Regions from separate parts of the Peribacillus sp. BM1 genome, predicted to be linked through region 3. Evidence: a T-box and tRNA genes for the amino acid it is inferred to sense, from the RefSeq annotation. Region 3 holds a T-box; the other regions hold tRNA genes.
What was found. The T-box of region 3 lies ahead of pheS (phenylalanine--tRNA ligase subunit alpha). A T-box ahead of a tRNA ligase gene usually reads a tRNA of that ligase, here a tRNA-Phe.
Positions count from the first base shown of each region.

Region 1: it encodes a tRNA-Phe, which carries the amino acid that the T-box ahead of pheS (phenylalanine--tRNA ligase subunit alpha) is inferred to sense. The anticodon was not compared.
Region 2: it encodes a tRNA-Phe, which carries the amino acid that the T-box ahead of pheS (phenylalanine--tRNA ligase subunit alpha) is inferred to sense. The anticodon was not compared.

Region 1 covers NZ_CM155259.1:1,996,122-2,005,887, reverse strand. The annotation lists gene AC1MGI_RS09725 (D-serine ammonia-lyase) at 1-676, shown strand, start outside; tRNA gene AC1MGI_RS09720 (tRNA-Leu) at 980-1,061, opposite strand; tRNA gene AC1MGI_RS09715 (tRNA-Cys) at 1,072-1,145, opposite strand; tRNA gene AC1MGI_RS09710 (tRNA-Gly) at 1,152-1,226, opposite strand; tRNA gene AC1MGI_RS09705 (tRNA-Gln) at 1,230-1,304, opposite strand; tRNA gene AC1MGI_RS09700 (tRNA-His) at 1,348-1,423, opposite strand; tRNA gene AC1MGI_RS09695 (tRNA-Trp) at 1,449-1,522, opposite strand; tRNA gene AC1MGI_RS09690 (tRNA-Tyr) at 1,531-1,614, opposite strand; tRNA gene AC1MGI_RS09685 (tRNA-Phe) at 1,630-1,702, opposite strand; tRNA gene AC1MGI_RS09680 (tRNA-Asp) at 1,748-1,824, opposite strand; tRNA gene AC1MGI_RS09675 (tRNA-Met) at 1,828-1,901, opposite strand; tRNA gene AC1MGI_RS09670 (tRNA-Val) at 1,933-2,008, opposite strand; tRNA gene AC1MGI_RS09665 (tRNA-Glu) at 2,019-2,093, opposite strand; tRNA gene AC1MGI_RS09660 (tRNA-Ser) at 2,107-2,198, opposite strand; tRNA gene AC1MGI_RS09655 (tRNA-Asn) at 2,202-2,276, opposite strand; rRNA gene rrf (5S ribosomal RNA) at 2,303-2,418, opposite strand; rRNA gene AC1MGI_RS09645 (23S ribosomal RNA) at 2,536-5,471, opposite strand; rRNA gene AC1MGI_RS09640 (16S ribosomal RNA) at 5,785-7,335, opposite strand; gene AC1MGI_RS09635 (nucleotidyltransferase-like protein) at 7,610-8,473, opposite strand; gene AC1MGI_RS09630 (YgzB family protein) at 8,653-9,012, shown strand; gene perR (peroxide-responsive transcriptional repressor PerR) at 9,160-9,597, opposite strand; gene AC1MGI_RS09620 (D-2-hydroxyacid dehydrogenase) at 9,766-9,766, opposite strand, start outside.
Region 2 covers NZ_JBWXPJ010000005.1:2,472-12,237, forward strand. The annotation lists rRNA gene AC1MGI_RS22295 (23S ribosomal RNA) at 1-1,396, shown strand, start outside; rRNA gene rrf (5S ribosomal RNA) at 1,468-1,583, shown strand; tRNA gene AC1MGI_RS22305 (tRNA-Glu) at 1,633-1,707, shown strand; tRNA gene AC1MGI_RS22310 (tRNA-Val) at 1,712-1,787, shown strand; tRNA gene AC1MGI_RS22315 (tRNA-Thr) at 1,799-1,874, shown strand; tRNA gene AC1MGI_RS22320 (tRNA-Lys) at 1,892-1,967, shown strand; tRNA gene AC1MGI_RS22325 (tRNA-Leu) at 1,974-2,055, shown strand; tRNA gene AC1MGI_RS22330 (tRNA-Gly) at 2,067-2,138, shown strand; tRNA gene AC1MGI_RS22335 (tRNA-Leu) at 2,154-2,242, shown strand; tRNA gene AC1MGI_RS22340 (tRNA-Arg) at 2,255-2,328, shown strand; tRNA gene AC1MGI_RS22345 (tRNA-Pro) at 2,340-2,416, shown strand; tRNA gene AC1MGI_RS22350 (tRNA-Ala) at 2,433-2,508, shown strand; tRNA gene AC1MGI_RS22355 (tRNA-Met) at 2,541-2,617, shown strand; tRNA gene AC1MGI_RS22360 (tRNA-Ile) at 2,627-2,703, shown strand; tRNA gene AC1MGI_RS22365 (tRNA-Ser) at 2,714-2,806, shown strand; tRNA gene AC1MGI_RS22370 (tRNA-Met) at 2,840-2,913, shown strand; tRNA gene AC1MGI_RS22375 (tRNA-Asp) at 2,917-2,993, shown strand; tRNA gene AC1MGI_RS22380 (tRNA-Phe) at 3,037-3,109, shown strand; tRNA gene AC1MGI_RS22385 (tRNA-Tyr) at 3,125-3,208, shown strand; tRNA gene AC1MGI_RS22390 (tRNA-Gln) at 3,284-3,355, shown strand; tRNA gene AC1MGI_RS22395 (tRNA-Cys) at 3,360-3,430, shown strand; tRNA gene AC1MGI_RS22400 (tRNA-Leu) at 3,438-3,519, shown strand; tRNA gene AC1MGI_RS22405 (tRNA-Gly) at 3,539-3,612, shown strand; tRNA gene AC1MGI_RS22410 (tRNA-Ile) at 3,619-3,695, shown strand; tRNA gene AC1MGI_RS22415 (tRNA-Asn) at 3,714-3,788, shown strand; tRNA gene AC1MGI_RS22420 (tRNA-Ser) at 3,801-3,891, shown strand; tRNA gene AC1MGI_RS22425 (tRNA-Arg) at 3,902-3,975, shown strand; gene AC1MGI_RS22430 (hypothetical protein) at 4,702-5,526, shown strand; gene AC1MGI_RS22435 (hypothetical protein) at 6,018-6,194, opposite strand; gene AC1MGI_RS22440 (hypothetical protein) at 6,859-7,143, opposite strand; gene AC1MGI_RS22445 (ParA family protein) at 7,127-7,924, opposite strand; gene AC1MGI_RS22450 (replication initiation protein) at 8,295-9,509, opposite strand.
Region 3 covers NZ_CM155259.1:4,197,756-4,207,521, forward strand. The annotation lists gene polX (DNA polymerase/3'-5' exonuclease PolX) at 1-1,258, opposite strand, end outside; gene AC1MGI_RS20045 (CvpA family protein) at 1,476-2,021, opposite strand; gene zapA (cell division protein ZapA) at 2,026-2,286, opposite strand; gene rnhC (ribonuclease HIII) at 2,579-3,526, shown strand; gene AC1MGI_RS20060 (GNAT family N-acetyltransferase) at 3,845-4,390, opposite strand; gene pheT (phenylalanine--tRNA ligase subunit beta) at 4,723-7,137, opposite strand; gene pheS (phenylalanine--tRNA ligase subunit alpha) at 7,163-8,203, opposite strand; T-box leader at 8,256-8,493, opposite strand; gene AC1MGI_RS20075 (TrmH family RNA methyltransferase) at 8,684-9,439, opposite strand; gene sspI (small acid-soluble spore protein SspI) at 9,563-9,766, shown strand, end outside.

The sequences.
Region 1 (9,766 bases), 2.2 Mb from region 3:
AGCAGATAGTGATCCAACATGTTATTTTGTGGATGATGAAAATTCTCACGACCTATTTTTAGGATATGCAGTGGCTGCATCTCGATTGAAGAAACAATTAGAAGAGCTAGAGATAACAATTGATGAAAATCATCCTTTGTTTGTTTACCTTCCATGTGGAGTAGGTGGCGGCCCTGGTGGCGTAGCTTTTGGATTGAAATTATTGTATCAAGACCATGTTCACTGTTTCTTTGCAGAACCTACCCACTCACCATGTATGTTACTCGGTTTAATGACTGGACTTCATGATAAAGTTTCTGTACAAGATGTTGGTATCGATAATGTAACAGACGCGGATGGACTTGCTGTAGGAAAGCCATCTGGGTTTGTCGGTAAAACTATGGAGCCTTTTTTAAGTGGTAATTATACGGTTAGTGATGAACAGTTGTATAAGTTGCTAAAAGAACTAGTCGATACAGAGGGGATCCACTTAGAACCTTCTGCACTAGCAGGCATGATAGGACCAAGTAAATTATGTAAAGAGGGCATCGATTATTTACAGAAGCATAGTTTAACAGAAAAGATGAGTAAGGGTACACATATTATTTGGGGGACTGGTGGAAGCATGGTTCCTGAAGAAACGATGACGCAATATTATCAAAAAGGGTTGAAATTAGCGTTAGATAAACAGAAGTAATGTAACACGGGGTAGTTTAACCCTGTGTTTTTATATTTAAAATTTCTTTTCTTATTAAACTAACCTCCCTATAGTATAAGTTCCCACACACAAACTATGCTAAACTTTAATTTAGATATTAAAATTTCTTTGAGCGTATTGTTCCACAATCTGGTCCGTTTGCGTAATAAGAAAAAATCCTACATTATCAAAGGCTTCCTGTATTAAGACACTATTTTTGCTATTTATGAAGAATCGAAAAAGAGCTCCCACAAAGTGTGAGAACTCTTTTTCGATTGCATTTTCTTTCACTCGACCATTTGATACCGGTGGCCGGGGTCGAACCGGCACTCCTTACGGAACACGATTTTGAGTCGTGCGCGTCTGCCTATTCCGCCACACCGGCAAAAACTTTATGGAGGCGGCAACCGGAATTGAACCGGTGATAAAGGTTTTGCAGACCTCTGCCTTACCGCTTGGCTATGCCGCCATCTTTTGGAGCGGAAGACGGGATTCGAACCCGCGACCCCAACCTTGGCAAGGTTGTATTCTACCACTGAACTACTTCCGCATATGGCTGGGCTAGAAGGATTCGAACCTTCGCATGACGGAATCAAAATCCGTTGCCTTACCGCTTGGCTATAGCCCATTGTTACATATATATTCAAAAATTAATTCATTATGTTTAAAAATGGGGCGACTGATGGGAATCGAACCCACGAATGCCTGAACCACAATCAGGTGCGTTAACCACTTCGCCACAACCGCCATGATGTAAGATGAATTTGTAAGTTGGCAGGGGTAGTAGGAATTGAACCCACACCGAAGGTTTTGGAGACCTTTGTTCTACCTTTAAACTATACCCCTATAATTAATGGTGGAGGGGGGCAGATTCGAACTGCCGAACCCGAAGGAGCGGATTTACAGTCCGCCGCGTTTAGCCACTTCGCTACCCCTCCATATTAAGTTACTGATGGCTCAGGACGGAATCGAACCGCCGACACAAGGATTTTCAGTCCTTTGCTCTACCGACTGAGCTACTGAGCCAGTTAATTTATATGAACAACAAGCTTGTTTAACTAGTAAATAAAATGGCGGTCCGGACGGGACTCGAACCCGCGACCTCCTGCGTGACAGGCAGGCATTCTAACCAACTGAACTACCGGACCAGATTGCGGGGACAGGATTTGAACCTGCGACCTTCGGGTTATGAGCCCGACGAGCTACCGAACTGCTCCACCCCGCGATAATAGAAATGATGAAATTTGATTAAATAATGGTGGAGGATGACGGGATCGAACCGCCGACCCTCTGCTTGTAAGGCAGATGCTCTCCCAGCTGAGCTAATCCTCCGTTATGTATATGGTGACCCCTACGGGATTCGAACCCGTGTTACCGCCGTGAAAGGGCGGTGTCTTAACCGCTTGACCAAGGGGCCACGTTATTTAGAATGGCGGAGAGCAAGGGATTTGAACCCTTGAGACAGGGTTACCCGTCTACACGATTTCCAATCGTGCTCCTTCGGCCACTCGGACAGCTCTCCATATGGCTCCGCAGGTAGGACTCGAACCTACGACCGTTCGGTTAACAGCCGAATGCTCTACCACTGAGCTACTGCGGAATAATACAATGTGGTTTTAAAAAACTGCCTGGCAACGTCCTACTCTCACAGGGGGAAACCCCCAACTACCATCGGCGCAAAAGAACTTAACTTCCGTGTTCGGAATGGGAACGGGTGTGACCTCTTTGCCATCATTACCAGACATTTTTTTCTGAAAGACATTTATTATTATATCATACTTTTAAATAAAGTCAATAATATTTTTTCATTCTTTCAAAACTAGATAATAAGAAGGTTTTTTGCTTTTTTCAAGAACAATAAGGTTAAGTCCTCGATCGATTAGTATCAGTCAGCTCCACATGTCGCCACGCTTCCACCTCTGACCTATCAACCTGATCATCTTTCAGGGATCTTACTAGCTTACGCTATGGGAAATCTCATCTTGAGGGGGGCTTCATGCTTAGATGCTTTCAGCATTTATCCCGTCCGCACGTAGCTACCCAGCGATGCTCTTGGCAGAACAACTGGTACACCAGCGGTGCGTCCATCCCGGTCCTCTCGTACTAAGGACAGCTCCTCTCAAATTTCCTGCGCCCACGACGGATAGGGACCGAACTGTCTCACGACGTTCTGAACCCAGCTCGCGTACCGCTTTAATGGGCGAACAGCCCAACCCTTGGGACCGACTACAGCCCCAGGATGCGATGAGCCGACATCGAGGTGCCAAACCTCCCCGTCGATGTGGACTCTTGGGGGAGATAAGCCTGTTATCCCCGGGGTAGCTTTTATCCGTTGAGCGATGGCCCTTCCATGCGGAACCACCGGATCACTAAGCCCGACTTTCGTCCCTGCTCGACTTGTAGGTCTCGCAGTCAAGCTCCCTTGTGCCTTTACACTCTACGAATGATTTCCAACCATTCTGAGGGAACCTTTGGGCGCCTCCGTTACATTTTAGGAGGCGACCGCCCCAGTCAAACTGCCCGCCTGACACTGTCTCCCGCCCCGATAAGGGGCGCGGGTTAGAATTTCAATACAGCCAGGGTAGTATCCCACCGACGCCTCGACCGAAGCTAGCGCTCCGGCTTCACAGGCTCCTACCTATCCTGTACAAGCTGTACCAAAATTCAATATCAGGCTGCAGTAAAGCTCCACGGGGTCTTTCCGTCCTGTCGCGGGTAACCTGCATCTTCACAGGTACTATAATTTCACCGAGTCTCTCGTTGAGACAGTGCCCAGATCGTTACGCCTTTCGTGCGGGTCGGAACTTACCCGACAAGGAATTTCGCTACCTTAGGACCGTTATAGTTACGGCCGCCGTTTACTGGGGCTTCAATTCAAAGCTTCGCCTTGCGGCTAACCTCTCCTCTTAACCTTCCAGCACCGGGCAGGCGTCAGCCCCTATACTTCGCCTTGCGGCTTCGCAGAGACCTGTGTTTTTGCTAAACAGTCGCCTGGGCCTATTCACTGCGGCTTTTCCGGGCTATTCACCCTAAAAAGCACCCCTTCTCCCGAAGTTACGGGGTCATTTTGCCGAGTTCCTTAACGAGAGTTCTCTCGCACACCTTAGGATTCTCTCCTCGCCTACCTGTGTCGGTTTGCGGTACGGGCACCCTACATCTCACTAGAGGCTTTTCTTGGCAGCGTGGAATCAGGAACTTCGGTACTATATTTCCCTCGCCATCACAGCTCCGCCTTAATGGAAACGGGATTTTCCTCGTTTCCGGCCTAACTGCTTGGACGCGCATATCCAACAGCGCGCTTACCCTATCCTTCTGCGTCCCCCCATCGCTCAAACGATGTATAGGTGGTACAGGAATATCAACCTGTTGTCCATCGCCTACGCTTTTCAGCCTCGGCTTAGGTCCCGACTAACCCTGAGCGGACGAGCCTTCCTCAGGAAACCTTAGGCATTCGGTGGAAGGGATTCTCACCCTTCTTTCGCTACTCATACCGGCATTCTCACTTCTAAGCGCTCCACCAGTCCTTCCGGTCTAGCTTCAACGCCCTTAGAACGCTCTCCTACCACGGATACCATACGGTATCCATCCACAGCTTCGGTGTTACGTTTAGCCCCGGTACATTTTCGGCGCAGAGTCACTCGACCAGTGAGCTATTACGCACTCTTTAAATGATGGCTGCTTCTGAGCCAACATCCTGGTTGTCTAAGCAACTCCACATCCTTTTCCACTTAACGTAAACTTGGGGACCTTAGCTGGTGGTCTGGGCTGTTTCCCTCTTGACTACGGATCTTATCACTCGCAGTCTGACTCCCGAGAATAAGTATTTGGCATTCGGAGTTTGACTGAATTCGGTAACCCGTTGGGGGCCCCTAGTCCAATCAGTGCTCTACCTCCAATACTCTCATCTCGAGGCTAGCCCTAAAGCTATTTCGGAGAGAACCAGCTATCTCCAGGTTCGATTGGAATTTCTCCGCTACCCACACCTCATCCCCGCACTTTTCAACGTACGTGGGTTCGGGCCTCCATTCAGTGTTACCTGAACTTCACCCTGGACATGGGTAGATCACCTGGTTTCGGGTCTACGACCTCATACTCATGCGCCCTATTCAGACTCGCTTTCGCTGCGGCTCCGTCTTATCAACTTAACCTTGCATGAAATCGTAACTCGCCGGTTCATTCTACAAAAGGCACGCTATCACCCATTAACGGGCTCTAACTACTTGTAGGCACACGGTTTCAGGATCTATTTCACTCCCCTTCCGGGGTGCTTTTCACCTTTCCCTCACGGTACTGGTTCACTATCGGTCACTAGGTAGTATTTAGCCTTGGGAGATGGTCCTCCCTGCTTCCGACGGGATTTCTCGTGTCCCGCCGTACTCAGGATCCACTCAGGAGGGAACGAAGTTTCAGCTACAGGGTTTTTACCTTCTTTGACGGATCTTTCCAGATCACTTCACTTACCCCGTTCCTTTGTAACTCCATGTTGAGTGTCCTACAACCCCAAGAGGCAAGCCTCTTGGTTTGGGCTATCTTCCGTTTCGCTCGCCGCTACTCAGGAAATCGCATTTGCTTTCTCTTCCTCCGGGTACTTAGATGTTTCAGTTCCCCGGGTCTGCCTTCAGTACCCTATGTATTCAGGTAAAGATACTGTTCCATTACGAACAGTGGGTTTCCCCATTCGGAAATCTCCGGATCAAAGCTTACTTACAGCTCCCCGAAGCATATCGGTGTTAGTCCCGTCCTTCATCGGCTCCTAGTGCCAAGGCATCCACCGTGCGCCCTTTCTAACTTAACCATATGATGGCTGATAAACGAAAAGTTTACCAAACAACCTAGTTGTTAAAAGGTCTTACTTGATGTCTTGAAAAATTAATGCAAAAATTTGCCTTCTATCTATTATCTAGTTTTCAAAGAACGATTCAGCGAATTATAAACGGCGCTCTTCTTCGTCAGCTTCTCTCACTCGCATCCTCACGTATATAAATACGTTCCGGTGCTCCTTTGATTGCTTCCTTGAATAGCTTGTTTCTAATTCACTTCATATTTTGAGTTGAATGAATTACTCATTCAAAACTGAACAAAACAAAAGCGCTCGTTATATTCCTTAGAAAGGAGGTGATCCAGCCGCACCTTCCGATACGGCTACCTTGTTACGACTTCACCCCAATCATCTGTCCCACCTTAGGCGGCTGGCTCCTTAGAGGTTACCTCACCGACTTCGGGTGTTACAAACTCTCGTGGTGTGACGGGCGGTGTGTACAAGGCCCGGGAACGTATTCACCGTGGCATGCTGATCCACGATTACTAGCGATTCCGGCTTCATGTAGGCGAGTTGCAGCCTACAATCCGAACTGAGAATGGCTTTATGAGATTCGCTTACCCTCGCGGGTTTGCAGCTCTTTGTACCATCCATTGTAGCACGTGTGTAGCCCAGGTCATAAGGGGCATGATGATTTGACGTCATCCCCACCTTCCTCCGGTTTGTCACCGGCAGTCACCTTAGAGTGCCCAACTAAATGCTGGCAACTAAGATCAAGGGTTGCGCTCGTTGCGGGACTTAACCCAACATCTCACGACACGAGCTGACGACAACCATGCACCACCTGTCACTTTTGTCCCCGAAGGGAAGTCTCTATCTCTAGAGAGGGCAAAAGGATGTCAAGACCTGGTAAGGTTCTTCGCGTTGCTTCGAATTAAACCACATGCTCCACCGCTTGTGCGGGCCCCCGTCAATTCCTTTGAGTTTCAGCCTTGCGGCCGTACTCCCCAGGCGGAGTGCTTAATGCGTTAGCTGCAGCACTAAAGGGCGGAAACCCTCTAACACTTAGCACTCATCGTTTACGGCGTGGACTACCAGGGTATCTAATCCTGTTCGCTCCCCACGCTTTCGCGCCTCAGTGTCAGTTACAGACCAGAAAGTCGCCTTCGCCACTGGTGTTCCTCCAAATCTCTACGCATTTCACCGCTACACTTGGAATTCCACTTTCCTCTTCTGCACTCAAGTTCCCCAGTTTCCAATGACCCTCCACGGTTGAGCCGTGGGCTTTCACATCAGACTTAAGGAACCACCTGCGCGCGCTTTACGCCCAATAATTCCGGACAACGCTTGCCACCTACGTATTACCGCGGCTGCTGGCACGTAGTTAGCCGTGGCTTTCTGGTTAGGTACCGTCAAGGTACCAGCAGTTACTCTGGTACTTGTTCTTCCCTAACAACAGAACTTTACGACCCGAAGGCCTTCTTCGTTCACGCGGCGTTGCTCCGTCAGACTTTCGTCCATTGCGGAAGATTCCCTACTGCTGCCTCCCGTAGGAGTCTGGGCCGTGTCTCAGTCCCAGTGTGGCCGATCACCCTCTCAGGTCGGCTACGCATCGTGGCCTTGGTGAGCCATTACCTCACCAACTAGCTAATGCGCCGCGGGCCCATCTGTAAGTGACAGCCGAAACCGTCTTTCCATCTCTTCTCATGCGAGAAAAGAAATTATCCGGTATTAGCTCCGGTTTCCCGAAGTTATCCCAGTCTTACAGGTAGGTTGCCCACGTGTTACTCACCCGTCCGCCGCTAAATCAAGGGAGCAAGCTCCCTATCATTCGCTCGACTTGCATGTATTAGGCACGCCGCCAGCGTTCGTCCTGAGCCAGGATCAAACTCTCCAAAAAGTGTTTGACTTGCTCATTGTTTTTATAGTGTATACTCACTTAATTTAAAACGTTGGCGCTTTGTTTTGTTCAGTTTTCAAAGAGCAATTTGTTATCGTTTATCTCGTAAGCGACTTTATCAATTTAACACGTTAGCGTATGTACTGTCAACATATTTTTTCAAAAAAGTCTTTCGAGATGTTTCTCCGCCGCTGTGAAAACCTATGTCCCTCAGCGACGTATATAAATATAACATCATACAAACATAAGGTCAACAACTTTTTTAAAATAATTATCAAGCTTGATAATGACGATGATAAACTTCATGCCCCTTGGTCTCAATTTCAACGACTTCAACTATCGTCTTATCTATTAAGTATTCTAACAACACACTTAAATCAACTGCATAATGGGCAATTTCAGGATGTTCCATTAATTCTGATATGCTCCAGTAACCTTGTCTTTCTTTCATTATTTCTAATAAATGCTGCGAACCTGTATTAGTTCTGGAATAGATAAGAAATTCACTAGCGAGAAACAAAAGTTCAAGCCTCTTCTCGATAGTTTCCTCACTGTTGACAAGCTCCTCATACAGTTTAAAAATTTCTGGCTCCATATATTTCACTTGATTCCAGACCGTTACTTCTGGATAAAAACCTTGTTCAATCACTTCTAATCTAGCGAGATGGTGCAAAGAATGGACCACGTGATTATAAGCATCTAGATAGTGTCCATCTTCAAAAAATGCTTTTCCATCCATATACCTTCTTATTAATTTCGCAAATTCGATACCGATCTTAATTTTCCGTCCATAGAAAGGGAACTCACGAAGCTCCGTTTTAAGATTGTAGAGATATTCATTATGATCATATAAAACCTTTCCATTTTGAAGCCAATCGACTACTTTTCGATTCGTGCCAAGCAATAACCATTCTTTTAATTGATTTTCGTGGACAATGTGCAGAGCTGCTTTTTGATCTTTATATGTATAATGCTTTAAAAAAACTGGTTCTTCCGCTTCATTTACTATTACAAATAAAATATAATCGAAAGTGTCTGTATTAGAGCTTGTGTTTTTTCTTTTTTCTATTAATAATATGCCTAGCGTTGACTTTAAGCTTGCTCGCTCTTGATAAATCGGACGAAGAATATCTTCCATTTCTTAATTCCCCCAAAAAATTGTGGTATGTTTACTTGTTCGACATTCCACCTGTAATCCCTGCATTAGAACAATCTTTTATAGATACTTTCCCGTTTCTTGATTTGCTATATTTTTACTGCATGTTGTTCTTCTTTTCCAATAAAATATGATATAGTAAAATTTCAGGAGGGACAACTATGGCGAAATATTCTAGTAAGATAAATAAAATCAGGACATTTGCTCTCAGTCTGATCTTCATCGGTTTTATTGTGATGTACGGAGGGATCTTTTTCAAATCCCATCCAATTGTTATGACGATTTTTATGTTACTCGGTCTTCTATTCATCGTAGCTAGCACGGTCGTCTATTTCTGGATTGGTATGCTCTCGACAAAAACGGTGCAGGTGATTTGCCCAAACTGCAGTAAGCCTACAAAAATATTAGGCAGAGTAGATATTTGCATGCACTGTGATGAATCTTTAACTCTTGATAAAAGTCTCGAAGGTAAAGAGTTTGATCAAAAATATAATCGTAAACAAACTCAACACGAACAATGAGAGGCAGCATCACTGTCTCTTTTCTTCCTACTAGTAATCTACTTCACCTTGTTCTACCCATAATTCCAACATGTAATGTCATTATGCAGATAGCTTACTAATTTCTAAACATAAAAAAAGTTCCAGCCTTAGTAGGCGGAACCTTTTTTAGTGCAAGCTTTTCCCTTGGCAAGCTGGACAGTCTCCGTAAACCTCTAAACGATGGGTATTCACTTTAAATCCAGTGACCTGTGAAGCAAAATGCTCGACTTCTTCTAACGCTGGATAGTGGAAATCAACAATTGTACCGCACTTTTCACAAATCACATGGTAATGGTTTGTTGTGACAAAATCGAATCGCGCAGAGGAATCCCCATAAGTTAATTCTTTAACCAGACCAACTTCACGAAATACTCGAAGATTATTATAAACTGTTGCCACGCTCATATTTGGAAATTTACCTTCCAAAGCTTTATAAATATCGTCTGCCGTTGGGTGAGACATCGAGTTTATTAAATACTCAAGTATTGCATGACGTTGAGGGGTGATACGTACTCCGGTATCTTTCAATGAATCCAATGCTTCTTTTAATAGCTCTTGGGACACCGTAATGCACCTCTTTTTCTTATCAAGTAGATATTCTTACATTAGAATATTTATAATTAGTGTACCTTTGATTGACTCACTTTGTCAATGCTTCTCCTATGAAGTCTTGACAATGCCTTGGAAATTCATTTAATTTTACCATATCAAGCATTGTTCTTTAAAACCAAAT
Region 2 (9,766 bases), on a different replicon from region 3:
AGGAAAATCCCGTTTCCATTAAGGCGGAGCTGTGATGGCGAGGGAAATATAGTACCGAAGTTCCTGATTCCACGCTGCCAAGAAAAGCCTCTAGTGAGATGTAGGGTGCCCGTACCGCAAACCGACACAGGTAGGCGAGGAGAGAATCCTAAGGTGTGCGAGAGAACTCTCGTTAAGGAACTCGGCAAAATGACCCCGTAACTTCGGGAGAAGGGGTGCTTTTTAGGGTGAATAGCCCGGAAAAGCCGCAGTGAATAGGCCCAGGCGACTGTTTAGCAAAAACACAGGTCTCTGCGAAGCCGCAAGGCGAAGTATAGGGGCTGACGCCTGCCCGGTGCTGGAAGGTTAAGAGGAGAGGTTAGCCGCAAGGCGAAGCTTTGAATTGAAGCCCCAGTAAACGGCGGCCGTAACTATAACGGTCCTAAGGTAGCGAAATTCCTTGTCGGGTAAGTTCCGACCCGCACGAAAGGCGTAACGATCTGGGCACTGTCTCAACGAGAGACTCGGTGAAATTATAGTACCTGTGAAGATGCAGGTTACCCGCGACAGGACGGAAAGACCCCGTGGAGCTTTACTGCAGCCTGATATTGAATTTTGGTACAGCTTGTACAGGATAGGTAGGAGCCTGTGAAGCCGGAGCGCTAGCTTCGGTCGAGGCGTCGGTGGGATACTACCCTGGCTGTATTGAAATTCTAACCCGCGCCCCTTATCGGGGCGGGAGACAGTGTCAGGCGGGCAGTTTGACTGGGGCGGTCGCCTCCTAAAATGTAACGGAGGCGCCCAAAGGTTCCCTCAGAATGGTTGGAAATCATTCGTAGAGTGTAAAGGCACAAGGGAGCTTGACTGCGAGACCTACAAGTCGAGCAGGGACGAAAGTCGGGCTTAGTGATCCGGTGGTTCCGCATGGAAGGGCCATCGCTCAACGGATAAAAGCTACCCCGGGGATAACAGGCTTATCTCCCCCAAGAGTCCACATCGACGGGGAGGTTTGGCACCTCGATGTCGGCTCATCGCATCCTGGGGCTGTAGTCGGTCCCAAGGGTTGGGCTGTTCGCCCATTAAAGCGGTACGCGAGCTGGGTTCAGAACGTCGTGAGACAGTTCGGTCCCTATCCGTCGTGGGCGCAGGAAATTTGAGAGGAGCTGTCCTTAGTACGAGAGGACCGGGATGGACGCACCGCTGGTGTACCAGTTGTTCTGCCAAGAGCATCGCTGGGTAGCTACGTGCGGACGGGATAAATGCTGAAAGCATCTAAGCATGAAGCCCCCCTCAAGATGAGATTTCCCATAGCGTAAGCTAGTAAGATCCCTGAAAGATGATCAGGTTGATAGGTCAGAGGTGGAAGCGTGGCGACATGTGGAGCTGACTGATACTAATCGATCGAGGACTTAACCAATATATATTTTAATGATGATTCTAAAGTTTGTTATCTAGTTTTGAAGGAATAAACCTTCTAACTGAATTTAGTCTGGTAATGATGGCGAAGAGGTCACACCCGTTCCCATTCCGAACACGGAAGTTAAGCTCTTCAGCGCCGATGGTAGTTGGGGGTCTCCCCCTGTGAGAGTAGGACGTTGCCAGGCTAAGCCCCTAATTAAATTAGGGGCTATTATTCTTTCTATAACTATATGCGGCCCCTTGGTCAAGCGGTTAAGACACCGCCCTTTCACGGCGGTAACACGGGTTCGAATCCCGTAGGGGTCACCATATTGGAGGATTAGCTCAGCTGGGAGAGCATCTGCCTTACAAGCAGAGGGTCGGCGGTTCGATCCCGTCATCCTCCACCATTACCTATAGTGCCGGTGTAGCTCAACTGGTAGAGCAACTGACTTGTAATCAGTAGGTTGGGGGTTCAAGTCCTCTTGCCGGCACCAGGTTTTTTTTTGTTTTCGAGCCATTAGCTCAGTTGGTAGAGCATCTGACTTTTAATCAGAGGGTCGCAGGTTCGAATCCTGCATGGCTCACCATTTATCGCGGGTGTGGCGGAATTGGCAGACGCACCAGACTTAGGATCTGGCGCCGCGAGGCGTGGGGGTTCAAGTCCCTTCACCCGCATTAATTATTACGCGGAAGTAGTTCAGTGGTAGAATACAACCTTGCCAAGGTTGGGGTCGCGGGTTCGAATCCCGTCTTCCGCTCTACTTTTCGTAAGTGCCGGGGTGGCGGAACTGGCAGACGCACAGGACTTAAAATCCTGCGGTAGGTGACTACCGTACCGGTTCGATTCCGGTCCTCGGCACCATAATATTTATACGCGCCCGTAGCTCAATTGGATAGAGCATCTGACTACGAATCAGAAGGTTGTAGGTTCGACTCCCGCCGGGCGCATTGTTTCTATACGGGAAGTAGCTCAGCTTGGTAGAGCACTTGGTTTGGGACCAAGGGGTCGCAGGTTCGAATCCTGTCTTCCCGACCATTTCAATTTTAATTATGGGGCCTTAGCTCAGCTGGGAGAGCGCCTGCCTTGCACGCAGGAGGTCAGCGGTTCGATCCCGCTAGGCTCCACCATTATTATGATTATTGTATACGCTTATTTATTTGGCGGCGTAGCTCAGCTGGCTAGAGCGTACGGTTCATACCCGTGAGGTCGGGGGTTCGATCCCCTCTGCCGCTACCAAATCATGAAGGATCTTTAGCTCAGCTGGTTAGAGCAGACGGCTCATAACCGTCTGGTCGTAGGTTCGAGTCCTACAAGATCCACCACTATTTATTCGGAGGTATACCCAAGCCCGGCTGAAGGGATCGGTCTTGAAAACCGACAGGGGAGTCAAATCCCGCGGGGGTTCGAATCCCTCTACCTCCTCCATTTTTTAAAAAAAGATCACACAATTCATATCGTCGCGGGGTGGAGCAGTTCGGTAGCTCGTCGGGCTCATAACCCGAAGGTCGCAGGTTCAAATCCTGTCCCCGCAATCTGGTCCGGTAGTTCAGTTGGTTAGAATGCCTGCCTGTCACGCAGGAGGTCGCGGGTTCGAGTCCCGTCCGGACCGCCATTTTTATTCTAGTAGGGTCACCTACTGTTGATATACATTGTGTGGCTCAGTAGCTCAGTCGGTAGAGCAAAGGACTGAAAATCCTTGTGTCGGCGGTTCGATTCCGTCCTGAGCCATCATTAGCTTAATACGGAGGGGTAGCGAAGTGGCTAAACGCGGCGGACTGTAAATCCGCTCCTTCGGGTTCGGCAGTTCGAATCTGCCCCCCTCCACCATTGTGTAGTTTAAAGATAGAATAGAGGTCTTCGGAACTTCCGAAGAAGGTTGTGAACCCATTTATTTTATATTATTGGGCTATAGCCAAGCGGTAAGGCAACGGATTTTGATTCCGTCATGCGAAGGTTCGAACCCTTCTAGCCCAGTCATGGCAGCATAGCCAAGTGGTAAGGCAGAGGTCTGCAAAACCTTCACCCCCGGTTCAAATCCGGGTGCTGCCTTAATCATGCCGGTGTGGCGGAATTGGCAGACGCGCACGACTCAAAATCGTGTTCCGTAAGGAGTGCCGGTTCGACCCCGGCCACCGGTATCGAAGCGAGACATATTTTGCGGGTGTAGTTTAGTGGTAAAACCTCAGCCTTCCAAGCTGATGATGAGAGTTCGATTCTCTTCACCCGCTCCAAAGAATGGGCCTATAGCTCAGCTGGTTAGAGCGCACGCCTGATAAGCGTGAGGTCGATGGTTCGAGTCCATTTAGGCCCACCATAATCCTATATTTTTTGTTCCGCAGTAGCTCAGTGGTAGAGCATTCGGCTGTTAACCGAACGGTCGTAGGTTCGAGTCCTACCTGCGGAGCCATTTTTTTTATATGGGGAAGTACTCAAGAGGCTGAAGAGGCGCCCCTGCTAAGGGTGTAGGTCGGGTAACCGGCGCGAGGGTTCAAATCCCTCCTTCTCCGCCACACATAGGATGCGCCTTTAGCTCAGCAGGATAGAGCAACGGCCTTCTAAGCCGTCGGTCAGAGGTTCGAATCCTCTAAGGCGCGTAAAGACTAACCAACTAAGGTTAGTTTTTTTTGTTTGTTCATTCAGTCTGCGAGCAAAACAAGACCGTATCGAACCAATTCATTCGTCTCATGGCACTTTAGGTAACTCTAGTGAACAAATGATACATAAAACAAAAAATAAATTGCTTATAATGCGTTTCTCAGCATCATTTATTTTAAAAAAATTTTTTTCTTGTGTAAGTTCCGAAAGGGTTGCGAATGAGTTCGGAACCTTCCAAATGGGCAGGGATGAACAGGGATAAAAGCAAGCTTGCAGTGGTAGGCTGGCGATGGATCTTTAAAAGTTAATACACAACAGAATGGGTGGCAGCTTTTTAGGCGGTTAATATCCTTTAGCTTTAGTCTCTATATAGAAAAGCTCTTAAATATCTGGACTTTGCTAGTTTTGTAGGTTTATAATTCTATTAAATAAAAAACTTAATATGGACAAATAAAAAAGCCATTTCCATATGCTAAAGGCTGGTAACCTTTAACGGAAATGACTTTAACCCTGTTTCACAACTTCTCAAGGACGGGAACAGGTAAAATAACAATTTGATATGCCTATTATAACGGGTTTATAGAGAGAATTTCAACCGTTAACTTTTAATAATTTTAAAAAAGTAGGCTACCAAAGGTGTATTTTACCGTTTTTCTAATCCAGTTGTGATTGGTAAAAGGGTAAAGTAGGCCTTTTTCTTTGTCTTCTGGGAAGGAAGAAAAGTCATGTTAGTAGCAGGCAGAATCGAAAATTTTAAAGAATTTAGCAAGTTTAAAAACATAAAAAAATTTAATAACACCATTGAAATGTTCCTAGCCGAGCATAAAAAAGATTTCACTAAGGGAGAACTAGTCGCGTTCAAACGCTTGGTTAGGTTCTCAGCAAAATATGCAGGTGTGGCTAATGCCAAGATCGGAACTTTACTAAAAGCCATCAATGAAAAACTGAAAGGGTTTGGCGTAAGTCGTTCCACTTTTGAAAGAATGCTAAGAAAAGCGAAAGATTTAGGTATTCTATCGGTTGAAAATACGGCTAAATCCAAAGGTGGAAAAGGGCATAATGTCTATATTTTTAATACAATTGATGTATTAAAAAAGGAAAAATTGACGTATTGTGGGGATCACGAGAAACCTTGCGACAGTAAGGGTGAAGGGTATAATTTTGAAAGAGAAACTAGTAATCTTTTAGAAACTAGCAATACTAAAAAGATAAAAAAACGTAAGGAAACGCATTTAGATTCTACTTTTACGGCTTCTTATGTTTCAAAAGAATTTGTCCAGGCTGTTAAGCCTTTCTTTAATCATGCAGCTACGATCGAAGACCTTTGGAAAAGCGTTTTTCTTGATACAAAGGGGATAAAAAACATAGTAGAACCTGAAATCATTACATATACGGCCATAGCTGCCTTTAAACAAGCAATCAGAGCCTCTAAAAAAGGGAAAATCAGAACGACCTTAGCTGCCTTCTTCACAGGAACTTTTAAAAACCTAATGGATAAGGCTTACTTTGCTATTCCTTTAGAAGAAATCCATGAAAGAATCAGCCATTGAAACAAGAAATAATATCTTAAAACAAACTAATTTAGATAAAATTATCTTCTTTAAAAACCGTAAAACACACCGCAACAAAGATAGATCTCAAAGAGAGCTCAATGTCTGTTTCATTTGCGGTTTTACTTTGCAGTAAATCCCTGTCTGTTTACGGGCTCGGCCGGGCTCCTCCTTTTTCGTAAACACCAGAAGACCTCGCCTATACTACGTAAACATAGCCGAGGTCTTCTGGTACTCTAAAGTTGTTGCCGGCCGAGGGTGGAAGAAGTAGCAAGTAGGTTTATGTATAAATGGAGAGATTAGTTTGGGGAAAAGATTAAAAAATATGGATATAGTGGTTTAGAAATAAAAGATGTAGAACGAGTAAAAAATACGAATGATGTGAGAATTAGAGGATGCTGTTTGCTGATTTATTTGTAGTGTTTTTTAGTTCCGAAGATAGATTCGAAGGGTTCCAAAAGGGGGGGATTCGAAAAAAATAGGAATTTTGTTTATGGTTTTTGTAATGTATTTTTAAAAAAACGTCGTTCATGCTGTTTATTAGGCTTTCTATGGCGTTTTATCTTTTTTTGAGTACAAATGTAAGTATAAAGATTTAAGATGTTATAAACACCCCTTAAAGGACCTTGAAGACCTTGCTGATTTATTATTTTTAATTCATTTTTCACAATAATTCTCCAGTTTTATCTTAAACTTCTTCTCAATCTATGTATTAGGGCTACCCGAACCTTCTGAATTTTGACAGGTGTGGAATGGTAGCCAAACCGCCTGTTCCTCCATTCTTCATGTTGGTGTCGTATTTTTTTACTCTATATAGGGACTCTTGGTAACACAGTTCACCTCAGCCAACCTCACATCTCTAAACCAGGGGTAGTTGGGACTGTTTCCCTTCCGGCTCGGAAACGGGTATTCTGTATCGCTCATATGAGCCGTATAATCTCTAATTACTTCCCGCAGCTTGATCGGAACTATAGAGCCGCAACGCCCATTTCGTATCTTCAATTTCTTTGGCCGTTCGTAACGGCTGCACGTTCTTTTCTTTCATGATTTCCCTCTATTATCATACGTTGAATGTATGATAATAGAGGGAAATCAAAAGTACCCAGTGCTACCAATAATTTGAATGTACGAAAATACCTAAAATCATACATTCAAAAAACTTCCTATTCAACTAAAGAAGAAAAGAAGAAGAGAAGAAGAGAAGAAATAAACGTTTATTCGTTGGAAAAATGGTTGATTCCTTCTTTTCTTCTTTCCATGCAGCGCAGTAGAGTTTGCTACTTGAATAGATTTCAGTCTGGCCACATGGTAAGTAAATTTGCAAAATGTCTTCTACTTAATCTCCTTTAAATACTTCTCCAAAGCCTCTTCAATCAAAATATAGATGTTTTTTTCATGGACAAGGGCTTGCATTTTTAATTCTTTATGCAGATCTGTACGTAGATCAAAGGATACGCGTTTTCTTTCCACTTTTATTTCATCCTTTCTTGTTTCGTTGATTTCTTTATTCAAATAAACGTTGGTATCTTCTTCGCCTACTATTTCGGCTAATGCTTGGGTTGGAGTGATTATTTGTTGCATACGTTTCATTTTTTTTATGTCATTTACTTTGGACACGCTCAATCAACTCCTTGTAGAAACGGTTGTATTGGTCTAATGCCTTTTTTAATTCTGGGTTCTTATTAAATCCATAGAGAGCTAATCTGCCCACTGGTGCTTTTCTCGTAATGGTTGTTTGAAAGACTTCGTTAGGATAGTCCTCCTCAATCATTTCTTTAAACGCTTTTGAATCGCTTCTACGTACATCGTTCATGGTGCGTAAAATCCCAACGACTTGTGTATCTCTATGACCGAAATTTCTAGCGCCTTCAACAGAGTCCATAAAATTAGGAATCGCCGAGTAACACCAGCTTGAACATTCAAACATGACAACTACGTGTTCGCTTGCGCATAAGGCATTTGTGGTTTGTTCACTAAGTGATGGTGGGGTATCAATTACGATAAAATCATATTGATCCCTAACTTGATCAAGAATTTGATCGAGGATTAAGCTAGGGTTCCCCTTAAATGGGAGAGTGTCGCCTTGATAAGTTTTCCCGGTATAAATCCAGCGAGGAAATGTAGCTAAAAAGTTGTTGGCAGGAAGCAGATCTAAATGATCGGTGATAGAAACAATATACTTTTCTACGTCGTTTTGTTGCATCGCTTCTAATATAGATTTTCCCATAAACTCATTAGATGGTTGTTCAGATAAAAATTCAGTCAAGTTTCCTTGAGAATCCATATCCACGGCCAGTACACGGTAGCCATCTTCTTTTAGCAAATAGGATAATATGCCCGTTGTAGTGGATTTGCCGCATCCGCCTTTTTGGATTCCCATTGTAATGGTAATGGCCAATCTTCGCACCTTCCTTCTTTAAAAGTTGTTGCCTACTTTCCTTATTCGATAATAGTTGAACAACTCCTTCTTGTTAAGTGGGGGATAAAAACCTTTATATATCAGGCTGTATACGTATTTTTCAAACATTCATACAGGGACATTAAGGTGTTGAAGTTGTATTTATAATTCCTTAACTAGCTGTTTTTAAGATTGATATATTCTTAAGATAAACTCGATAGAATATATATAGGATTACTTTCATACCTTAAACAGAATAAAATGCATTTTATATAATTTAAATAAGGGCAAAAAGGGGGGTTGGTATCATTTAAATACCCAACTCCTTTTATTTCCTCTTAAATTCAAAAAACTAAAAATTAGCTTGCAACTACACTCCTTTTAACCAATCTTCAATCTGTATCTTCGCCTTTTCAATATCCTTTTTTTCTAAAGTAGTATTTTCAGGCTCCATAATATTAAGCGTTTCGTATAAGTCTTGTTTGACCGTTTCAAAAATCTGCACAGCATTGGCTTGCTCCACATCCAGAAACCTCTGTATTTCACTGATTGATTTCTCTTCCACAAACCAATACGGTAAAGGATCTTTTGATTTTCTAAAATCTGAAATTAAATGCATAAGAATGTTTTCAGATGATGCAATACCTTCATTAGGTCCTGAAGAACGTAACACTTTCGTTATGTACCCTATAGGATTTTCGATATCTTTTCTATCTTGTATTTTCTCTAATAGGTCAATAACAGTTTCTTGTCCATATTTCCCCCATGATTCAATCACTTCATCGGACAACTGGATTCCTAATGTTTTTCCTAGCTTTCTGACGCTTTTTGAAAAACTATTTGATAACTTAAATTCTTCAAGATTGCTTTCAAAAATATCTAGTTCTTCTATCTTAGGTTGTTTTGCGGACTTTATTAGAAATTTAACCTTTTCAACTTTACGTCCTTTTTTCACAACTTCTATTTCGAAAGCAATATCCGTTTTCTTCATAAGTTCCTTTTGGGCCGGTAAAAGTACACGTTGTTTAAAGTTTCCATAGGCAGGATAGACATCTTCAGCGCCAAGCATCTTCCGTAAATCTGAAAGAAAAAACGTCCTCTCTTGAAATCTTTCGTATTGTTTTAACAATTCATAGATCCGAATAGCATAAGAACTTTTGAGTTTAACAACATTTTCAAGCTTATAGCTCGTAAATTCTTTTTTTAATTCTAATAGGTATGGACGTAAGAATGGATCAAATCGAACGTCTATGGTACCTTCAGATTCGTTATAAGCAACATAACTTAACCAGGCTACCTGGATGACCTTCTTATCAATGCGAACCTCAAACACCTTTTGCATGAGTTCCTTAGTAATTTGCCTTAATTCTGTATATTTAGGCGTACCATTTAAGCCTAATAATCGATTAAACTCCTTAATCGGTAATGTATATGATTTAAAATCCGAGTCCTCGGGATGAATATTGCTAGCCAAACAGAGAATAATTTTTTGCTCAACCACACCGAGTTTATAATTTGCTTCGATTAAAATATTAGATTTAGTCACAAGTTGATTGGTTCGATTTTCCATAATCGATGTAGACATTAAAAAAATCCCCCTTTGGGTTCATCTGATTATGCCAAATTTTTAACTATAACAAAAGTTTTTTTTTGTTATAGTTGGCACCATTTTTGTTATAGTTGGCACCATTTTTGTTATAGTTAAGGCACCATTTTTGTTATAGTTGGCACCATTTTTGTTATAGTTGGCACCATTTTTGTTATAGTTGGCACCATTTTTGTTATAGTTAGGTCCTTCAAACCCAGTGATACCAAGGGTTTCGGAGGGGCTGAAAACAAGTA
Region 3 (9,766 bases):
ATCCATCAGGCAAAATATCCATTTCGATTCCTGATAGGATAGTAATATCATCATATTTATCGTTTAAAGCATGAATGATCTCTTTTTGTTCCCGTAATCGTTCAGCTGTTAAGCCGTTGGCAACTTTTAAATATTGAGAATGATCGGTGATCGCCATATATGTATAGCCCTTAGCACGGCACGCTTCAACCATCTCTTCAATGGAATAAGCTCCATCACTCCAGGTTGTATGCATATGGAGATCCCCTTTAATATCTCCAAGGGAAACAAGTGGTTCTTTATCGTTGTACCCTTCCACTTCTGTTCCATCTTCACGAATTTCCGGTGGAATGAACGGCAGATTGAAATGAGCGTAGAAGGCTTCTTCTGAATCAAAGGTGAGTATCTCACCTGTCTCCGTATTTTCAACGCCATATTCACTAATTTTCTCACCACGGTCTTTCGCTAACTGACGCATTCGCACATTATGGTCTTTCGATCCGGTAAAATGGTGCAGCGTTGTAATAAATTCAGCATCTGTTACAATCCGAAAATCAACCGACACATCATATTGGTAATCAAGTGTTACGGACACTTTCGTATCACCTGCCGCAATGACATGTTTAATGGCAGGCAAGGAAAGTAGTTGCTCCTTCACCTTCACAGGGTTGTTCGATGAAATAATGAAATCAATGTCTTTAATCGTTTCTCTCATGCGACGGATGCTCCCTGCTCTCGAGAAGCGAATGATATCTGTCATGTTTTCAAGCGATGTCTCAATATCCATTGCTATTGGCATCATGAAAGCAAGTGGAAGCCGGTCAGGTCGTGAACCTGCTTCAGCAATCGAAGTAAGAATCTTTTCTTCCGTCTTCGCGCCAAACCCGGAAAGATCCCGGACTTTTCCTTCTTCGCATGCTACCTTCAGCTCTTGTATATCCCGAATTTGCAGTTCCTTATGTAGCTTGGCAATTTTTTTGCCACCAAGTCCTGGAAGTTGCAACAATGGTACCAATCCTTTTGGCACCTGTTCCTGCAGTTCTTCTAGAACAGTCGATTTCCCTTCATTAATATATTCCTCAATCACAGCAGCAGTTCCTTTACCAATTCCGCTTAATTCCGTAAAATTACTTATCGATGATAAACTTCGATCGTCTGTTTCAAGTGCAGCTGCCGCTTTTCTAAACGCTGATACCTTAAATGGATTTTCACCCTTTAGCTCCATATAGATTGCTATTTTCTCTAATAGTTTAATGATGTCTTTTTTATTGATTGACATGGTTCCTCACCTTTCCAACGCGAATTCTTAAAAAAAGATGACACTAGGCCATCTAAAGAACTTGCAGCCTTTATCCCGGTTAACAGGCTGTAATATCCCCATAAATCATTCAATAAAGTAAAAAAATGTTAATCGTTAGGATAAACAGCCTGTAAATCCCCGATTGGTTCAACTAACCATCAGTGGGGAACTACACCCCACTGATGGAAGTTTCACTTTATGCAGCTACATATTGAAACCACAACTCTGTTACTTTCCCCGAAAGATAGGGGGTATTTTTTACGATGAGATCCGCCATGAACGAGCCATTCATCGCGTCCTGAACATTGGCCATTGGCAGTAATGCAGCTATGTATAATAGAATAAACATGATAAGATATACTTCAGCAAAACCTAAAATCGCACCAGCCCATCGATTCAACTGCTTCAAGATTGGTAGGTTCGATATGAAGTCCAACATTGAGCCAAATAGCTGCCAAACTAACTTCGTAGCGAAGAAGATGATCGCAAATGCAATTGCACGGTAATAAGCTTCTTCAAGGTTTGCTTGACCGATAAACATATTCATTGTTTCTGAATCACCGCTCAAAGATGGGAACGGAATCCATAAAGTTAGTTTCGGAGCGAGTTCATCATAGTACGCATAAGCCGCGGCAAAAGCCACAAAAAAGCCCGTCAAATGAATGAGCTGTAAAATGAACCCCCGTCTCAAACCAACTAAAAATCCAATTAAGAGAATGGCCAAAATCGCCAAGTCTAACATGTACTCAGTCCTTTACTTTCTTTAATTCCAGTTCTAGCTGGTATATTTCGTCTTTTATTTTTATATAATCATTCATAGCATTCACAGCTGTCAATACAGCAAGCTTACTTGTATCTAAATAAGGATTCTTGGAGTTGATCTCACGCATCTTATCATCCACCATCGAAGCAACTAATCGAATATGGCCTGAACTCTCCTCACCCACGATTGTATATTGCTGTCCATATATATCAACTGTTATCCTATTTTTATTTTCACTCGACAAGCTGATGCCTCCAATCTGAAAAATCCTAATTTCTATCATATCATGAAGTTTTCTGTCATGAAAGCAAGAAAGGCGGAAGATGCCTGATTATCGGTGACAAGCAAATGGCGAGCAAGCTGATGGGAGTGCCCTTCTCCCCAACAGCTTGATTGACTTTTGACCTCGAGCCGATGGCACCTGGAGCCGGACAAATAGAAAAGCGGAGGCACGCGAAAGAGATCGTAGGTCTTAACAAACAAAATACACAATGATCTTATATATATAAAAATATAAAGAATTGGAGTCTTTACTTATGTCGAATGTTGTATTAACACTTTCCACCGCTCAAATGAACAAAATGAAGGGACATTACCAAACTTCCCTATCTGATAAAACACCGCCAGGAAGTATTTTTATGGCTAAACCGGCGCAGTGTACGGTGACTGCCTATAAGTCGGGGAAAGTCCTATTCCAAGGTGCATCCGCAGAAGTTGAAGCAAAGAAATGGTCTAGCGACGCAAAAGCTGCGACTCCTGCTGCTAAAAAAAAGACTTCTGTCACCCTGCATCGTTATTCACCACCTGCTCATATCAGTACCATGTCTATAATCGGCTCTGATGAAGTTGGCACTGGCGACTACTTCGGGCCAATTACGGTCGTCGCTGTTTATGCAAAAAAAGAGCAGCTAACTCTATTAAAAGAATTAGGCGTTCAAGATTCGAAAAATCTAAAAGATCCGCAAATCATTGACATTGCCAAGCAGATTAAAGATGTTGTGCCATTTTCCCTGCTCACATGTGACAATCCGAAGTACAATGCCTTGCAAGCTCGCGGTATGTCACAAGGAAAAATGAAAGCTTTACTGCACAACCAAGCGATTAAGCATGTCATTAATAAGATTTCACCCGAACAGGCAGAAGCTGTTTTCATTGACCAATTTGCCCAACCCGATGTGTTTTTTAACTATTTAAAGGGACAAGAACTGTTTCAAGCGGAAAATACTTATTTGAGCACGAAAGCAGAAGGCATTCACCTTAGTGTTGCAGCAGCTTCCATTTTAGCACGCTATGCATTTGTGAAGCATTTTGACAAATTGAGTGAAAAAGCTGGATTCAAAATTCCCAAAGGCGCAGGCCACGCAGTAGATGAAGCAGCAGCACGGCTTATTCATGAAAAAGGGATTGATGCGTTGAATGAATTTACGAAGGTTCATTTTGCTAATACGGAAAAAGCAAAGGCATTGTATCGGAAGAAATATTAATAGAGGGTAGTTCCCAGCTTTTAGGGCTGGGCCTTTTATTTTTGAGATTTTACTCACTAACACTTGAGATAGTAACCAATTCATACTGTTTTTTATTCAGCTTTTACTGTAACCATGAAGTTTGATAAAAAAGCAAATAGAAAAAGCTTGTTTTGAAAAAAGATGGATCAAAACAAGCTTTTAATTAAATTGGATCATTCTCTACCTGTGTTGTTGAACAATTGCACCCTTTTCTGGAATAACTACTAAATATGACCTCTGTTTTAAAATCAATTAATTCTTTTCAACTAACAGCCCGTTAACATAATAAAAGTTTATCTATTTTTTAATCCATTCTTCTGCCAAAACCCCATAAACAACGTGATCAACATAATGGTCATATAGCCATTCTGCTTGTCTAATAGATCCTTCATTTACAAAGTTCAATTTTTCGGGAATACTTCTACTTTTCTTATTATCAACCGCAGCCCTAATCTCAACTTTATTAAGGTTTAACTCAGTAAAAGCATAATCAGTCAATGCTTTCGCCACCTTGGTCATAATTCCATTTCCTTGGTATTCTTCGCCAAGCCAATAACCGATATATGCTGTTTTGTTTGACCAATTTATGCTATTGTAACCTGCAACTCCAACAATTGTCCCTTTAAATAAAATAACTGTATTCAAGCTCTTATTTTCAGCGAAACCCTTTAAAGTTATTTTGATAAACTCTATTGTTTCTTCAAGTTTTGTTGTAGTATTTAGCCAAGGAAGCCATTCTCTAAGATATTCTCTTGAATTATTTGTTAATTCAAAGACCTTTTCCCCATCTCTTATATCCATTAGTTTTAAAGATAAGTCCTCATCAATTTTATGTACAAACATAATATACCTCCAATTGGTTTATTATGAATTTTAACATACTTCTCCTAAAGGAGATTATGTTATTTAGTTCAGTGAGCGTTACTCAATTAAATGCCCTTTTGCGGAGTAACATACTTGAGTTTTACAACATCGACCAGAACAAAAAAAGTGGAAATTAATACAGATTTTTAATCAAACTTGATTATACATCATCGAACTATATTCATAATCCACATTTACTTTTACTCACTACTTTGCTACTTTTACTAATCAACTTTGGGTAATTAGTTACACACAACTCCTTCCTTAAAACAACAAAGCAGCCTTCATTCGGAAGGCTGCTTTGTTTACAATTATCCTCTTAATTCAGCGCCAGCTTTTTCTTTCACCGCTGCTAATACTTTTTCATGTGCTTTCGTCACATCTTCGTCAGTTAGCGTGCGCTCTGGGTCGAAATATTTCAACGAGTACGCAAGAGATTTCTTACCTGGTTCCATGCGTTCGCCTTCATATAAATCAAAGACACTTACTTCTTTAAGAAGTTTTCCGCCTGCTTCTGCAATGATTTTTTGGATATCGCCCGCAACGGTTGTTGCATCTACAACAAGAGCAATATCACGTGTAATCGATGGGAAACGTGGAATTGCTCTGTATTGGATCGGTTCAACAGCCGCTTCAGCCATTGCTTTGAAAGATAGTTCAAAAACATACGTTTCTTTCAAATCAAGCTCTTTTTGGACAGTTGGATGAACTTGACCGATGAAGCCAATTACATCGCCATTCAGCAAGACTTCTGCCGTACGTCCCGGGTGCATGCCTTCTTTTTTAGATTGCTGGTAATCGATTTGCTCTGTCAATCCTAGTGTATCGAATAATGCTTCAAGCACGCCTTTTGCTACGTAAAAATCAACTGATTTTTTCTCGCCTTGCCATGGGTTTGATTCCCATAGACCTGTTATCGCGCCAGCTACATGTTCGCGTTCTTCAGGAAGTTGTTCTCCATCTTGTTTCAAGAAGACAGAGCCGATTTCATAAAGAGCTAGTGAATCAAGCTGACGGGCATTATTGTATTTCACGACTTCCAATAGTTGAGGAACAATGCTTAGACGAAGCTGGCTACGTTCCTCACTCATCGGCATCGCCAATGCAACAGACCCACGAACGTCCAATGCATATTGAGTCGCTTTATTCTTGCTTGTTAATGAGTAGGTGATCGCTTGATAAAGCCCAGCACCTTCAAGCGTACGGCGTGCTTTGCGGCGTTTTTGCTGATAATCAGTCAAATGGCCTGGTGTAACCGTTCCAGTTGGCAGTGTTGTTGGGATATTATCATAGCCATACATACGAGCTGCTTCCTCAACTAAATCGGCTTCGATCGTAATATCACCGCGACGGGTCGGTACAATTACGGTAAATGTCTCATTATCTACTGAAACTCCGAATTGCAAACGAGTGAAGATCGACTCGACTTCAGAAACCGTCATGCTTGTTCCGAGCAATTTATTAATTTTTTCAAGAGTAATTGAAATGACAGTTGGTTCGATTGTCAGTGTATCGACTTCAACAGACCCTTCTAACACAGTGCCACCAGCATATTGGCTGATTAACTGTGCAGCACGTTCTCCCGCTTCTCGAACGCGATTCGGGTCAACGCCTTTTTCGAAACGAGCGCTTGATTCACTGCGTAACGCATGGTCTTTTGATGCTTTACGGACAACGGTTCCAGCAAAATAAGCCGCTTCAATGATGACTGTTGTTGTATCGTCCTGCACCTCAGAATTCGCTCCACCCATTACACCAGCAATCGCAACTGGCTCTGTTCCGTTTGTAATGACAAGATGATCGCTTGCAAGTTCACGTTCTACATCATCTAATGTCGTAATTTTTTCAGCAGCATGCGCTTTACGAATGACTAATTCTTTTGAACCTAGACGATCATAATCAAATGCATGGAGTGGTTGTCCGTATTCAAGTAGAATATAATTCGTGATATCGACGACATTGTTATGTGGACGAATGCCCGCTGCCATCAAGCGTGTTTGCATCCATAGTGGTGATGGTGCAATTTTCACATCTTTAATGACTTTCGCAACGTATAATGGATTATCTTCAGATGCTTCCACTTTTACTTGAATGAAATCTGTTGCTTTTTCAGCGCTTGCTTCTTTGGTGATTTCCGGCCATTTTACTTCACGACCTAAGATGGCACCTACTTCATAAGCAACACCAAGCATGCTCAAACAGTCCGAACGATTCGGTGTCAAACCTAATTCAAGTACTTCATCGTCAAGTCCTAAAACACTAAGCGCATCTTGACCGACTTCTACATCATTCGGGAAGACGAAAATTCCTGTGGCATAATCTTTTGCAATCAATCTTGATTCAATGCCAAGCTCTTGAAGTGAACAAATCATGCCGTTCGATTCTTCACCGCGTAATTTCGCTTTCTTAATTTTGAAATTGCCTGGAAGCACAGCCCCAACCGTTGCGACTGCCACTTTTTGTCCTTTATCAACATTCGGCGCACCGCAGATGATTTGAACCGGGCTTTCACCACCAACATCGACTAAACATTTATTTAGTTTATCGGCATTTGGGTGCTGTTCACGTTCTAGTACGTGGCCAATGACTACCCCTTTAAGACCTTCACTTTTCTTTTCTACTCCTTCAACCTCGATGCCGCTTTTGGTAATCTTATCTGAAAGCGTTGTTGCTGTCACGCCAGAAAGATCGACATAATCCTGTAGCCATTTATATGAAACAAACATGGATAGCTCCTCCTTTTAAAATAATTTAAGATTCGTGGCGATTAAATTGCGTTAAGAAACGGGCATCATTTGTATAGAAGTGACGAATATCGTCTACACCGTATTTCAACATCGCAATACGCTCTACACCAATCCCGAACGCAAACCCAGAATATTTCTTCGAGTCGAATCCTGCCATTTCCAAAACATTTGGATGAACGATTCCACCACCGAGTACTTCGATCCAGCCTGTTCCTTTACAAACGCTGCAACCTTTTCCGCCGCAAATTTTACAAGAAATATCAATTTCAACCGATGGCTCTGTAAATGGGAAGAAGCTTGGACGCAGACGAATTTCCCGTTCTTTGCCGAATACTTGCTTCGCAAACACTTCAAGCGTTCCTTTTAAATCACTCATTGAGATGTTTTCGTCAATCACTAGTCCTTCAATTTGCATGAATTGATGCGAGTGAGTCGCATCATCATTATCACGACGATATACTTTACCCGGACAGATAATTTTTACTGGCCCTTGCCCTTTATGCTTTTCCATTGTTCTTGCTTGAACTGGAGATGTATGAGTTCGCATCAATGTTTCTTCTGTAATATAGAAAGAATCTTGCATATCACGCGCTGGATGGCTCTTTGGTAAATTCAACGCTTCAAAGTTGTAGAAGTCTGTTTCAACTTCCGGACCTTCCGCAACCGTGTAGCCCATTCCGATGAATAAGTCTTCCACTTCTTCAATGACACGCGTCAACGGATGATGATTCCCTTTATTAACCGGACGTCCCGGTAATGTTACATCAATTTTTTCAACAGCAAGTTTGGCATTGACAGCTGCCTCTTCAAGCACTTTTTGCTTTTCTTCAATTTTTGAGGCAATCTCTTCACGGACAACATTCACTAACGCTCCCATTTTCGGGCGCTCTTCAGCGGAAAGCTTGCCCATTCCACGTAATACTTCCGTGATTGGTCCTTTTTTTCCTAAATATGCGACACGAATATCATTCAATTCTTTTAATTCGGAAGCTTGGGCAACCTTTTGCAACGCTTCTGCTTGCAGTTCTTGTAAACGTTCCTGCATCATGTCTCCTCCTTTATTGTTTAAAATTAAACACAAAAAAACCCCATCCCTAGAAAGGGACGAGGTTTATGTATCGCGGTACCACCCTTATTAGCGCCCAATAAATAAGCACTCACTTCATAGCAGATAACGGCTTTTTGCCGGTGCAGCTTTCAACAGGTTTATCTGTATCCCGATGCCGACTCAAGAGGTGAATTCACATCATCATAATCATAAAAATGCTTGCAGTCTAAGGCATTTTCTTCCTGAATGAATGATACGATGCTACTCTTCTCTGTCATAGTCTTTTTCATTATGAAATTTAGCTTTAATTATAATATAAAACAACCCGAGATTCAAATTCAAATTTATTCTACAACTTTTCGATCCGGAATCCGAGTTTGCGCGCCGGACTTGCCTCTGATCGCGAGTTTCAACTCGAATTGCGGCCGGCCAGTCACCTTGAATCACGCCAGCTTCTCATCAGTTAGTGCCGGAACCCTATTTCCGTAAGTGATACATCAAGATCCCCGCTGCGATCCCCACGTTCAACGATTCGCTTTTCCCGAAAATCGGAATGTAGAGATTTTGCGTCGTTTGTGCTAGCAATTTTTTGTCAACACCTTGTCCTTCATTGCCTACAAGCAGAGCAAATGTTTCCGACTTTTCTACTTGATCATAGGAAACTGCTTTTTCTAAGGCAGTGCCATAGACCGGAATATTCTGTTCCTTCAATGCACCGATGATTTCTGTTAGGTTTCCTTTGAGGACAGGCATATGAAAAATACTTCCTTGAGTCGAGCGAATCACTTTAGGATTATAAGCGTCCACACAGCCTTCCCCAAGAATAACCGCATCAATCCCTGCTGCGTCAGCTGTTCGAATCATCGTCCCAATATTACCTGGATCTTGCACAGCATCGATTAACAGCACTTTTTTCGGTGAAAGGTCTTCGAAACGGATCCTTTTTTGATCACAGATGGCGGCAATTCCTTGTGGTGTTTCTGTATCGGAAATCGCATGCAACACTTCACTTGTCACATACGTAACTTCTGTTCCTTCTAATTTAAATTTCCCAGGAATAACAGCTTCAATGCTGACAATCACTTCACGAACAATATCGCCTTCTTTTAGTGCTTCTTCAACAAGATGAAACCCTTCGATCAGGTATGTACCTGTTAGTTCACGCTCTTTTTTCGTTAATAATTTCTTCCATTGCTTTACTTTTTGATTTTTGACGGACTCAATATATTTCAAGGTAAACGCTCCTTCATTTTTCACTAGATCTTATTATAACTCATTTCGCCCTTTGCTACATATTTTGAGTTGATTTGTTTCATACTAAAGAAGTGGACAATTATGGTGATGGGAGGGTTCAATATGAACTTGAATTTAAGAAATGCAATTATTCACAACGTAGCAGGGAATACACAGGATCAGTTAGAAGATACGATCGTCGACGCCATTCAAAATGGGGAAGAAAAAATGCTACCTGGACTTGGTGTGTTGTTTGAAATCATTTGGCAACATGCATCAGAGGAAGAGAAAACCGAAATGCTGCAATCTTTAGAAACTGGTTTAAAA